DNA from 4 places in the Rhizobium sp. WSM409 genome. Region 1 is predicted to be linked to each of the others. Evidence: predicted binding sites of a transcription regulator. Region 1 holds the regulator's gene; each other region holds the start of a gene.
What was found. Region 1 encodes LexA, which represses DNA repair genes until DNA is damaged. Its sites were predicted from a motif close to TGTTCNNNNTGTGTTCNG; they were not measured.
Positions count from the first base shown of each region.

Region 2: uvrA (excinuclease ABC subunit UvrA) is a predicted target of LexA. The motif match lies at 1,802-1,819, and genes of this name have one in related genera.
Region 3: recA (recombinase RecA) is a predicted target of LexA. The motif match lies at 1,857-1,874, and genes of this name have one in related genera.
Region 4: AC25BC_RS14570 (ribonuclease T2 family protein) is a predicted target of LexA. The motif match lies at 1,838-1,855, and genes of this name have one in related genera.

Region 1 covers NZ_CM172794.1:1,763,041-1,766,249, forward strand. Annotated here, with positions in the region: gene AC25BC_RS08935 (ComEC/Rec2 family competence protein) at 1-1,450, shown strand, start outside; gene lexA (transcriptional repressor LexA) at 1,431-2,150, opposite strand; gene AC25BC_RS08945 (VOC family protein) at 2,349-3,209, shown strand, end outside.
Region 2 covers NZ_CM172794.1:1,897,244-1,900,452, reverse strand. Annotated here, with positions in the region: gene AC25BC_RS09630 (MarC family protein) at 1-451, shown strand, start outside; gene AC25BC_RS09625 (hypothetical protein) at 474-839, opposite strand; gene AC25BC_RS09620 (single-stranded DNA-binding protein) at 1,148-1,657, opposite strand; gene uvrA (excinuclease ABC subunit UvrA) at 1,942-3,209, shown strand, end outside.
Region 3 covers NZ_CM172794.1:2,143,711-2,146,919, forward strand. Annotated here, with positions in the region: gene alaS (alanine--tRNA ligase) at 1-493, opposite strand, end outside; gene recA (recombinase RecA) at 648-1,742, opposite strand; gene AC25BC_RS10820 (carbohydrate kinase family protein) at 1,972-2,916, shown strand; gene AC25BC_RS10825 (pseudouridine-5'-phosphate glycosidase) at 3,005-3,209, shown strand, end outside.
Region 4 covers NZ_CM172794.1:2,908,232-2,911,440, forward strand. Annotated here, with positions in the region: gene ettA (energy-dependent translational throttle protein EttA) at 1-985, opposite strand, end outside; gene AC25BC_RS14570 (ribonuclease T2 family protein) at 1,083-1,823, opposite strand; gene AC25BC_RS14575 (alpha/beta fold hydrolase) at 1,981-2,910, shown strand; gene AC25BC_RS14580 (DMT family transporter) at 2,944-3,209, shown strand, end outside.

The DNA of each region.
Region 1 (3,209 bases):
GCTGTCGGCCGGCATCTTCTTCGTCGGCTTTCGGATGCTGCTCAGCATCTTTGCCGGTATCGCTGAGGCCTACCCGACGAAGAAGATCGCTGCCGCCGGCGCGCTCATCGCCGTTACTGCCTATTTCCTGATTTCGGGCTTTGCGGTCTCTGCCGAGCGCGCTTTCATCATGATGGCCATCATGTTGATTGCCGTCTTCTTCGACCGGCCGTCGATCAGCCTGCGCAATGTCGCGCTTTCCGCCCTCGTCATCATCCTCATTTCACCGTCCGAGGTCTTAGGTCCGAGCTTCCAGATGTCCTTTGCCGCGACATTGGCGCTGGTCTCGGGTTATCAGTTGTGGAAGGACCGGCGCGTCCGCGAAAACGCCTTTCTGAAGCTACCTATCATCAGGCCCGTCGTTACGGTTGCCGGTTTCTTCGGCGGCGTCTTCCTGACTTCGCTGATCGGCGGTTTTTCCACCGCGCTGTTTTCGATCGAGCATTTTCATCGCCTGACCGCCTACGGCCTGCCGGCAAACCTCGCGACGATGCCGATCATCTCCTTCATCGTCATGCCGGCCGGCTTGCTGGCGATGCTGCTCATGCCTTTCGGTCTGGATGTTTTGCCCTGGAAGGTCGTCGGATTCGGCCTCGATCTGGTGATCGCGGTCGCAAAGACGGTGTCCGGCTGGGATGGCAATATCGACGTCGGCCGCTTGCCCGCCTGGTATTTCGCGGTCGCCGTGGCAGGCTTTCTGCTGCTGACGCTGCTCCGCACCCGGCTGCGCCATATCGGCACATCAATCATCGCGGTCGCAACGCTCATCCTGTTGCTTCTACCGGTTCCCCGGCCGCCGGATCTGGTGATTTCGGAGGATGGCAGTCTCGTCGCGGTGGTCGAAGCGGCAGCAATGGCTTCCAACCGTGAAAGACCACCGGATTTCATCTTCGACCAGTGGCAGAGAGCCCTGGTCCTGCCGAGACATGATCCGCCGAAGATGCTGGATGGTCCTGCTATCCCGCAGGTAGGAGAAGACCGCCGCGTCAAGCTTTCCCGCGATCAGCAGAACGAAGCGAGGACAGCGATGCGGGCGGCCGCAGCGGCCGGTGAAGCAAACCGCTTTTCCTGCGTCAAGAGGGCCTGGTGCGCATCAAGGCTTGGCAATGGTCGTGTGGTTGCTGTCATCGACAATGCCGCCTATCTCGGCCCGGCATGCGACGCGGCCGATATCATCGTGACGTCGGTCCGCCTGCGTTTCAACAGCTGCCGCTCAGGTGCGACGCTCTTCACCGGCGAGACGCTGCGCAGGACCGGATCCATCGAGTTGCGCTTCGCGGACGCCGGCCTGGAGGTGGCAACCGCATTTGACGCATTGTCGCGACCATGGATGCGCCATCGCGCCTTTGACTGGCGCAGCAACAGCTTTACCGAATCCGGCCTAACCGATGTCAGTGATAGCGGCGAATGAGGCCGACGAGTTTGCCCTGCACCTTAACACGGTCTGGTCCGAAAATCCGGGTCTCGTAAGCCGGGTTGGCCGCTTCCAGTGCGATCGAGGCGCCCTTGCGGCGGAAGCGCTTGAGTGTCGCTTCTTCGTCATCGACGAGTGCAACAACAATGTCGCCAGGACTTGCGGTGCTGCCATTGCGGATGATCACGGTGTCGCCGTCGAAGATGCCGGCGTCGATCATCGAATCGCCCTTGACCTCCAGGGCATAATGTTCACCGGAACCGAGCATGTCGGCCGGAACGGCGATGTCGTGGGTGTTGTTCTGGATCGCCGAGATCGGCACACCGGCGGCGATTCTGCCCATGACCGGCACGGAAACCGAGTTGCCGTTGTCGGCGACGGGTTTTGCGGGAGCAGGGGCGGCGACCGGCTGAGGTTTGCCCAGGCTGCCTTCGATGACGCTCGGCGAAAAGCCGCGCCGCGGCTGGATGCTGGGGCTGTAGGCCTCCGGAAGCTTGATGACCTCGAGCGCACGGGCGCGGTTCGGTAGGCGGCGAATGAAGCCTCTCTCCTCGAGCGCCGTAATCAGGCGATGAATCCCGGACTTCGAGGCGAGGTCCAGAGCATCCTTCATTTCGTCGAAAGATGGCGGAACGCCGGATTCCTTCATGCGCTCATGAATGAAAAGGAGAAGCTCCTGTTGTTTGCGCGTGAGCATCGACGTTGTGACCTCGTGATTGAAACAAATCCAGAACAGACACTATATGTTCCATATGTGTTCCGCAAGTAGCTAAATTTCCGTAAAACTTGGCGCCAACTCGTTGAGATTTTTATTTTCATTCGCCGGATTGGCACAGAAGTCTTGCGTTGAGGGAAGCGCTGTCGCACATCTCTTGCCGTGTCAGGGAGGGATATCATGAACGAGCACTCCGCCAAACCGCACCCGCTGGATCATGTCGTGCTGCCGGTCGTCAATATCGATCTGGCGCGCGAGAGGCTCGGCAAGCTCGGCTTCACCGTTGCCCCCGATGCGCGCCATCCCTTCGGAACGGAGAATGCCTGCGTCTTCTTTGCTGACAAGACCTATCTGGAGCCGCTCGGGATTGCGAGCGTCGAGGAGAGCGAGGCGTCGGCGCGCCAAGGCAATGTCTTCACCGCCCGCAATCAGGCTTTCCGCTTCCGCTGCGGCGCGGAGGGGCTTTCGGGGCTGGCTTTTGGCAGCAAGGATGCCGGCATCGATCATCAGAATTTCGTCGGTAACGGATCGAGCGCCGGCGAGATGCTGCAGTTCACCCGGCCGATGACGATGCCGGACGGTTCTGAGACGATTGCCGGCTTCAAGCTGGCTTTTGCCGGCGATCTGCGCGCGCCTGATCTCCTGCTATTTACCGTCGAGCGCGTCAATCCGCTGCCGGCCGACCGCGCCGTGCTGGAGACGCATGCCAATGGCGTCACCGGCATAGTCGAGATAGCGCTTTGCGCGCCTGATGCTGCCGCCTTCGCTGCCTTCGTCAGCCTCGCCGTGGTGCAATCGGCAGTCGAGAAAACCGGTTTCGGCGTCAATATCCCGGCGTCGAATGCCAAAATCAGCCTGATGACGGCGGAAGGGTTGGAGGCCTATTTCGACATCGTCGGCTCATCCGCAGATCGTGGCCTGCGCGGCCGGGCAATCCTCTTCGCTGTCGCCGATCTTGCCGTGACAGAAGCGCATTTGGCTGCTAACGGGGTGACATACGCGCGCAAGAACAATCGCATTCTGGTGAAGCCCGCGCCCGGG
Region 2 (3,209 bases), 130 kb from region 1:
GGTGCTCGGGATTTCGATCGGCGCCTTCCGCATCGCCGGCGGGCTGCTGCTGTTCTGGATCGCATTCGAGATGGTGTTCGAGAGGCGGCAGGAGCGCAAGGAGAAGGCGACCGAGGCGGCGATCACCAAGGATCATATCGAGAATATCGCCGTCTTCCCGCTCGCCTTGCCGCTGATCGCCGGCCCGGGCGCGATCTCGGCGACGATCCTGCTTGCCGGCACGCTCGCCACCTCGATCGGGAAAGCGCAGCTGATCGGCGTCATTGCCGCCAATCTGCTCCTGACCTTCGTCATGCTGCTCATCGCCGAAAGGCTGGACCGTTTTCTCGGCGTCACCGGCCGGGCGATCCTGACGCGACTCCTCGGCGTCATCCTCGCCGCGCTTGCCGCACAATTCGTCGTCGACGGGGCAAAGTCGGCGTTCAATCTCATCAGCGCGACGCCGCACTGAAAAACCTTGAGCGCCTTTCAATCTAAACTGCGAGAAGTGCGAACGCCTCATTCGGCGTTTCAGGAACCTGCTCCATAGTCAAAGCGCGCACGATAGCTCTCGTCAACTCGCGAAAAATATCTATCGACGAACCTATGTCCGAATGTGCCATTCGATCAAAGGAGAGAATTCCAAAACTAGGTAATGCAGCCTCACCAAGATCCTCTATCCCCTTGAACAGGCCCGGCATGTATTCCGCGGCAAATCCGGTAAGCACTTTGTGGTGACTTGGAGCAAGTGATAGGGACCACCTCTCTCCCTTGGTACGTTCAATCGGGACATTCACCTGCAGACCTTGCGTTTTAGTGGACTTATCCAGGGTAACTGACAGCAGACCATGTACAGTCATGCCTCCAACCGGCCGAGCTATTTCCGCAGCCACGTTCGTCCGATGAGGAGTGCCTTCTCCGCTGGCGAAAACTTTACTCTCCCACAGACGGCATCGAGTTGAATCCATCGACGGCGGTGACTCGTCCAACCAAAGTCGGAGGCGCGTACCGGAAGCTCTATTAAAGATGTGGCAGCTCATTCAGAATTCCCCAAATTCCGGCCGATGTGGTCTAAATCATCTGCCGCGAAATCAAAGAAAAAGAGCATGACGCCATCCAAGGCATCATGCTCTCTCACGTCTCTCACCAAGCCAGGAAAGGCTATCGATCAGAACGGGATATCGTCGTCGAGATCCCGCGAGAAGTTGCCGCCGCCGCCACCGCCGCGGCTCGGCGATGAAGCGGGAGCCGGGGCGCCGTAATCGTCGCCATAATCGTTGCCGCCGGCGCCACTGCCACGGCCGCCGCTCGCGCCGCCGCCTTCACCGCGGCCGTCGAGCATCGTCAGTGTCGAACCGAAACCCTGCAGCACCACTTCCGTGCTGTAGCGATCCTGGCCCTGCTGGTCCTGCCATTTGCGGGTCTGCAGCTGGCCTTCGATATAGAGCTTGGCGCCCTTTTTCACATATTGCTCGACGACCTTGCAGAGGCCCTCGTTGAAGACGACGACAGTGTGCCATTCGGTCTTCTCACGGCGCTCGCCGGAATTGCGATCGCGCCACGTCTCCGAGGTCGCGATACGAAGATTGGCGATCGGCCGGCCATCCTGAGTGCGGCGGATTTCGGGGTCCGCACCGACGTTTCCAATCAGAATTACCTTATTCACACTACCAGCCATACTTCTCACCCTGCCTGCCGCCCTGCCCGGCGGCGTTTAATCGATCGGCGCACCTTAAACCATCACGGACCGCCGATGCGCATGGGCGGCATTTAATCCACATCTTTATCCCATCAGAAAGCCGCATGCACTCATCAGGAATTTTGTTCTTTATTTGTTCTAGTTTATCCGTATGATCCTGTCAACAGAATCGAAAACCTTGAGCCCTTGCGGATATTCAGCCTCGACTCGCCCGTCGGCATCACTAAATAAGGGCTGTTATCCAGAAAACCAAAGCAGAGACGATGAGCGAACTGAAGACGATCTCCATCCGCGGCGCGCGCGAGCATAATCTGAAGAGCATCGATCTCGATCTGCCGCGTAACAAGCTGATCGTCATGACCGGGCTTTCGGGTTCCGGCAAGTCCTCGCTTGCGTTCGACACGATCTATGCCGAGGGCCAGCGGCGTTATGTCGAGAGCCTGTCGGCCTATGCCCGGCAGTTCCTCGAAATGATGCAGAAGCCCGACGTCGACCAGATCGACGGCCTGTCGCCGGCGATCTCGATCGAGCAGAAGACCACCTCGCGCAATCCGCGCTCGACGGTCGGCACCGTCACCGAGATCTACGACTACATGCGCCTGCTCTTTGCCCGCGTCGGCGTTCCCTATTCGCCAGCGACCGGCCTGCCGATCGAGAGCCAGACCGTCAGCCAGATGGTCGACCGCATTCTCGATTTCGGCGAGGGCACCCGTCTTTATATTCTTGCGCCACTCGTGCGCGGGCGCAAAGGCGAGTACAAAAAAGAGCTGGCCGAGCTGATGAAGAAGGGTTTTCAGCGCGTCAAGGTCGACGGCCAGTTCTATGAGATCGCTGAAGCGCCGGTGCTCGACAAGAAATATAAGCACGATATCGACGTGGTGGTCGACCGCATCGTCGTGCGCTCGGATGTCTCGGCGCGGCTGGCCGACAGTCTGGAGACTTGCCTGAAACTCGCCGACGGGCTGGCGGTCGCCGAATTCGCCGACAAGCCGCTGCCGCTGGAAGAGACGTCGGCCGGCGGCTCGGCCAACAAGTCGCTGAACGAGACACATGAGCGCGTGCTGTTTTCGGAAAAATTCGCTTGCCCGGTCTCCGGCTTCACCATTCCCGAGATCGAACCCAGGCTGTTCTCCTTCAACAACCCGTTCGGCGCCTGCCCGACCTGTGACGGCCTCGGCGCCCAGCAGAAGATCGATCCGGATCTGATCGTGCCCGAGCCCGAGCGGACGCTGCGCGACGGGGCGATCGCGCCCTGGGCCAAGTCGACCTCGCCCTATTACAATCAGACGCTGGAAGCGCTCGGCAAACATTACGGCTTCAAGCTCGGCACCCGCTGGAACGATCTCACCGACGAGGCCAAAGACGTCATCCTCAACGGAACCAACGACAAGATCGAATTCCACTACGCCGACGGCGCCCGCTCCTATACGACGCAGAAGAATTTCGAGGGCATCATCACCAATCTCGAGCGCCGCTGGAAGGAGACCGACTCCGCTTGGGCGCGCGAAGATATCGAACGCTTCATGTCGGC
Region 3 (3,209 bases), 380 kb from region 1:
CGCCCATCTGCCAGAAATTGTCGGAGGTTGGAATGCGGATGATCTTATCGTCGGAAAAGCCAGCGATCTTCTTCCACAGCGTCGCAGCTTCTTCGTCCTCGGAATAGACGGTCACCAGCAGGCGGTTCTTCGGAAGGTCGAAGCCCTCGGTGACGAGCTTCCAGGCAAGCTCGATCGCATTCTCCTTGAAATAGTCGCCGAAGGAGAAGTTGCCGAGCATCTCGAAGAAGGTCAGGTGGCGTGCAGTATAGCCGACATTGTCGAGATCGTTGTGCTTGCCGCCGGCTCGCACGCATTTCTGCGAAGTCGTCGCCGTCGAATAGGGACGCTTTTCGAGGCCGGTGAAGACGTTCTTGAACTGCACCATGCCGGCATTGGTGAACATCAGCGTCGGGTCGTTGCGCGGCACGAGCGGGCTCGACGGAACGATCTCATGGCCGTTCTTCTTGAAATAGTCGAGGAAGGTCGACCGGATATCGTTCACGCCGCTCATGCTATGCCCTTCAATGCTGCCGGAGGCAGGTAAATACAAATCCATCGGCTTTTAACGTTCGCCCCCGCCACTGTCCAGCAGACAAACAAAACCGACCGCATTCTCATCAGGAATGCGGCCGGTTGGAACTGTCCGATGAGTTTAAGCGCGAAAATTACATTTCCGCGGAGGCATCGCCATCGCCGTCATCGGGCTCCGGTCCGCCATTCTGCAGGAAGCGGTCGGCGATCAGGCCGGCATTCTGGCGCAGCGACAGTTCGATCTCGCGGGCGAGGTCCGGATTATCGCGCAGGAAGGTCTTGGCGTTTTCGCGGCCCTGGCCGAGGCGCTGGCTGTTATAGGAGAACCAGGCGCCCGACTTTTCGACGATACCGGCCTTGACGCCGAGATCGACCAGTTCGCCGGTCTTGGAAACACCCTCACCATACATGATGTCGAACTCGACCTGCTTGAAGGGCGGCGCCATCTTGTTCTTGACGACCTTGACGCGGGTCTGGTTGCCGATCACCTCTTCGCGCTCCTTGACCGCGCCGATGCGGCGGATGTCGAGGCGCACGGAGGCGTAGAATTTCAGCGCATTGCCGCCCGTCGTCGTTTCCGGCGAGCCGAACATGACGCCGATCTTCATGCGGATCTGGTTGATGAAGATCACCATGGTGTTCGACTTCGAGATCGAAGCGGTGAGCTTGCGCAGCGCCTGGCTCATCAGTCGTGCCTGCAGGCCGGGAAGGCTGTCGCCCATCTCGCCTTCGATTTCGGCACGCGGCGTCAGGGCAGCGACCGAGTCAACGACCAGAACGTCGACGGCGCCGGAGCGCACCAGCGTATCGGTGATTTCGAGCGCCTGCTCGCCGGTATCGGGCTGCGAGATCAAAAGGTTCTGCAGGTCGACGCCAAGCTTGCGGGCATAGACGGGATCGAGCGCATGTTCGGCATCGACGAAGGCGCAGATGCCACCCTTCTTCTGCGCTTCGGCAATCGTCTGCAATGCAAGCGTCGTCTTGCCGGAGCTCTCCGGCCCGTAGATTTCGACGATGCGGCCCCTCGGCAGGCCACCAACGCCGAGTGCAATATCGAGGCCAAGCGAGCCGGTCGAGATCGTCTCGATCTCGACAACATTCTCGTTGGAGCCGAGTTTCATGATCGAGCCCTTGCCGAACGACCGCTCTATCTGTGAGAGTGCCGCTTCAAGCGCCTTGCTTTTGTCCACCGATTTGTCCTCTACCAGCCGCAATGAATTCTGAGACATCCGATCCACCTTTAGGTTATTGAAGCCGCTCTAGCAATGTCGAGTTTGTACCCTATTTGTTCCATTTTCGCAATAGGCGATCAAATAATTGAAAGAAAAAGGTAAAACGACCCGTGTTCTGTATTTGTTTTATCGATGGAAAGCAACGACTTAGGTTTGAAGTGCTGGCACGAGCGGCGCAAGGCGCATCGCATCGATTCGCCTTTCGGGCATCGGGAGAGCGGCTCGGATGAAGAAAAAGATTCTTGTTCTCGGCGGCGCCCATATCGATCGGCGTGGCCGCATCTCCGGCGAGACGGCGCCTGGCGCCAGCAATCCCGGCACCTGGTTCGAGGAGCCGGGCGGCGGTGGCTTCAATGCGGCGCGCAACCTGGCAAGGCTCGGTTTTCAGGTGACGATGATCTCGCCGCGCGGCGGCGATCCGATGGGCGAGACGGTCGGAGAAGCTGCCGATTTTGCCGGCATCGACGACCGGCCCTTCGTCTTCCTCGACCGCAAGACGCCGAGCTATACGGCAATCATCGAGAAGGACGGCAATCTGGTGATCGCCCTTGCCGACATGGATCTTTACCGCTTCTTCGTGCCACGGCGTCTCTCCATCCGCTGGGTGCGGGAGGCCTTCGCCGCCCATGACTTCATCCTTTTTGACGCCAACCTGCCGGAAGAGACGATCGCGGCGATCGTCGCGAAGGCGCACTCGCTAGGCAAGCCCATCGCGGCAATCGCCATCTCGCCGGCCAAGGTCGTCAGGCTGAAACCCTGCATCGGGGATATCGACTACCTGTTCCTGAATGAGGCAGAAGCTGCCGCCCTTGCCGGTGAGCGGCCGGAAGGGGCTGCAGGCTGGCCGCCGTTGCTGAACGAGATCGGCATCAGGAACGCCGTCGTCACCCGCGGCCGGCGCGAGCTCGTCGCGCTTTGCGACGGCCGCGCCGTGACGCTACAGCCGCCGATTGCCGACATCGTCGCCGATGTCACGGGTGCCGGCGATTCCCTTGCAGCCGGCACGCTCGCCGCATTGATATCAGGCCTGCCGCTCGAAGAAGCCGTCCGCCACGGCACTGCGGCCGCCATACTGACCGTGCAGTCGCGGCACGCCGTCAACGAAAATCTGACGCCCGATCTCCTGAATGAGGCGCTTGCCCTTGTCCCCAAGGTCAGAATTCTGCATTGAAGCGGCGAATTAAATAGTTGAGCATGATGTCGACCGAAAACCGCTCACCCTTTTCGGCATCATGCTCTGTCGATCACAGGACAAGACCATGACCAAGCCCATCTCCCCTCTTCTGCCGATCGCCTATTCGAAGGAAGTCGCCAGCGCCAAGCAGCGCGGCGCGCCGCTGGTGGCGCTGGAATCCACGATCATCACCCACGGCATGCCTTATCCCGGCAATATCGAGATGGCCCGCAGCGTCGAGGCGATCATCCGCGAACAGGGTGCGGTGCCGGCAACGATCGCCGTCATTC
Region 4 (3,209 bases), 1.1 Mb from region 1:
CCTCGAAGCCCTTGATGATGCCGTCCATCTCGATGACCACCTGGCCGAGGCGCTCGCTGACCGGGATGATGATCTGCGCGTCGCCGGGACGCTGCTTCTCGGCGGCATCCACCAACTGCTCGTAGGACTTGATGCGCGCCTTGGACTTGGCCTGGCGGGCCTTCGGGCTGGAAGCGATCCATTCCTGTTCGCGGCTGATCGCCTTCTGGCGCGATGCGTCTTCGCGGCTTTCCTGCAGCATCCGCTTGGCTTTCGCCTGCAGGTAGGCCGAGTAGTTGCCTTCGTAGGGAATGCCACGGCCGCGGTCGAGTTCGAGGATCCAGCCGGTGACGTTGTCCAGAAAGTAGCGATCGTGGGTAATCATCATCACGGCGCCCGGATAGTCGCGCAGATGTTTTTCGAGCCAGGCAATGGTTTCGGCGTCCAGGTGGTTGGTCGGTTCGTCGAGCAGCAGCAGATCCGGCTGCGAAAGCAGCAGGCGGCAGAGCGCGACACGGCGTCGCTCACCACCGGAAAGGCTGGTGACATCGGCGTCACGCGGCGGGCAGCGCAGGGCTTCCATCGCCATTTCGACCTGGCTTTCCAGATCCCAGAGGTTCTGGCTGTCGATGACGTCCTGAAGCTTGGCGCCCTCTTCCGCCGTCTCATCGGAATAGTTCATCATCAATTCGTTGTAGCGATCGAGGACAGCCGTCTTCGAGGCAACGCCTTCCATGACGTTCTCGAACACCGTCTTGTTTGCATCGAGGTGCGGCTCCTGCTCGAGGTAGCCGACCGTCGCACCTTCGGCGAGCCAGGCTTCGCCGGTATATTCCTTGTCCTGACCTGCGATGATGCGCAGCACGGTGGATTTACCCGCACCGTTCGGACCAAGGATACCGATCTTGGCATCCGGGTAGAACGAAAGGTGGATATTCTCCAGGATCTTCTTGTTGCCATAGGCCTTGTTGAGGCCGGACATATGATAGATGAACTGACGTGCCATGCTGCGCTGCTCCGGGCGGGAAACTTCGATTGTGCCGCTATGTAGGCGAAACAGCGCCTGCGGGCAACGCCAAACCCGGTTTACTCAGGATTTCCGCTCAAAAGCCCGCAGCGTCGACGACGCCCTCGTCACAGCCGAACGAGGTTTTTCCAGCGCCCTGGATCAGATCGGCAAGCCCGGCACTTTTCGCCGATGCCGCCCCGGCTGCTTCCGAAAGCCCGATCGTCAGCCCGCTGATCATCCTGATATTGCCGGCCCGCCGGCAGCTCATCTTGACACGATCGCCGGCACCCGGCCCGAAGCTCTTGTCGAACGCCGCTTTGATCGCTTCGGCCTTGACCGGCTTGCCGATATTGGCAGCGAAGAGATCGCGCACGGCCGACGCGTTGAGTGCGCCCACGAGGTGCATGCCGACGCCGAAATAGTCGTCGGCGCTCATCTTCGTGCAGGTGCCATGCTTCACCCATTCATGCCGTTCCAGGCCGGACTGCGTGCCGGGCATCGCCTTTGCGAGCGCCGCCTGCGTCTCCGCCGCAAGCGTGACCTCCGGCAGCTTGTTCCAGTCGCCATCCTTGTCGGCGGCCTTCTGCTCGGCGCTCACGCCGCAATAATCCTGCCGCATCGGCCAAAGTCCGTGCAACGAAAAGTTCGTGGCATCATGGCGCTCCGTGGCCTGTGTAGCGCATTCAGGCTTCTTCTGGTTTGTCTGGCAAAAAGCCGGCTGCCAGCTTGCCGCCAGAATGAAGCGGGTGCGCCCGCCGGCCTCCTGCGCCACGCCGGCGCCGGCAACAACCATCGACACGGCAAACGTCAAGGTACGCAACTGCATGCTGCTCATTTCAATCCCCAAAAAAGAACAATACAGGAACAAATAAGCATCAAAATTAAAAGGCCGCAACCCTGAATCGCAACAAGGCCGAAAATTGTTATCAGATAATCAAATGCCCATGTTGCAATTACCCGGCGATCTGGTCTGTTGTCGCCGGGAGGACCACATGTTTTCTGAAACGCAAAGGCTCGCCGTATCAGGGGCGTCGCTGGCCTATCACCATGCCGAGGCCATCACCCTTCCACGCGGTATCCTGCTGATATCCCATGGCTTGGCCGAACATTCGAAACGATACCGCGTCTTTGCCGAGACGATGGCGGCACGCGGTTATCATGTCTATGCCCATGATCATCGAGGGCACGGCGAGACGACGGCACCCGACGCGCCGATCGGCCGTTTTGCCCGGCGCGGTGGGGTCGAAAGGGTGATCGGCGACGTCATCGCCATGCGCGGCCATGCGGCCTCCCACCATCCCGGCCTGCCGGTGATCCTCTTCGGCCATTCGATGGGCGGCCTCATCGCCCTCAATGCAGCCGTCACGGCTGCGGCCGACTTCGATGCTGTCGCCGTCTGGAATTCGAATTTCGCCATCGGCCTTGCCGGCCGCGCCGCCCAGGCGATCCTGCTTGCCGAGCGCATGCTGAAGGGTTCCGACGTGCCGAGTGGCCTGCTGCCGAAGCTCACCTTCGGCACCTGGGGCAAATCCATTCCCGGCCGCCGCACCGAGTTCGATTGGCTGTCGCATCGTCCTGATGAAGTCGACAAGTATGTCGACGATCCACTCTGCGGCTTCGACGCCTCAGTCTCTCTCTGGCTCGATCTCTTCGAGCTGACCTTCCGCGCGCCGCAGAAAATCCATCTCGACCGGCTGGCGCGGGATATGCCGATCCATCTGGTCGGCGGCGGAGAGGACCCGGCGACGGAGCGTGGAAAAGCCGTGCTCTGGCTGTCAAACCATTTGAAAGGCCAGGGCTTCTCCCGTATCAGCACTGAGATATATCAGGACATGCGGCACGAGACGCTGAATGAGATCGGCGCGGATGCGGCGATCGCAGCCTTCGCCGATTGGTGCGACGGGGCCGTCGCAAAGTCCTGAGCGACCAATATCCTGAGTACAGGGATTTTCATCATGAGCAGCACTTCCGCCCGCCCCGTTTCGTCCGCCTCCGACGTGACGACGGGGCTTGTGCTGATGGTTCTTTCGGTGATGGTCTCGCCGCTCATCGATATCTTCGCCAAGCTTGCGATCACGACTGTTCCATCCGGGGAGATCACCGCCGGTCGCTTCGTCGTACAGGCGCTCTGCATGCTGCCGATCGTCGTATGGCGGCGCAGCTTCGCTGAATTCTCCTGGCGCCAGAGCCTGTTCCATGCCATCCGCGGCGCGATCATCAC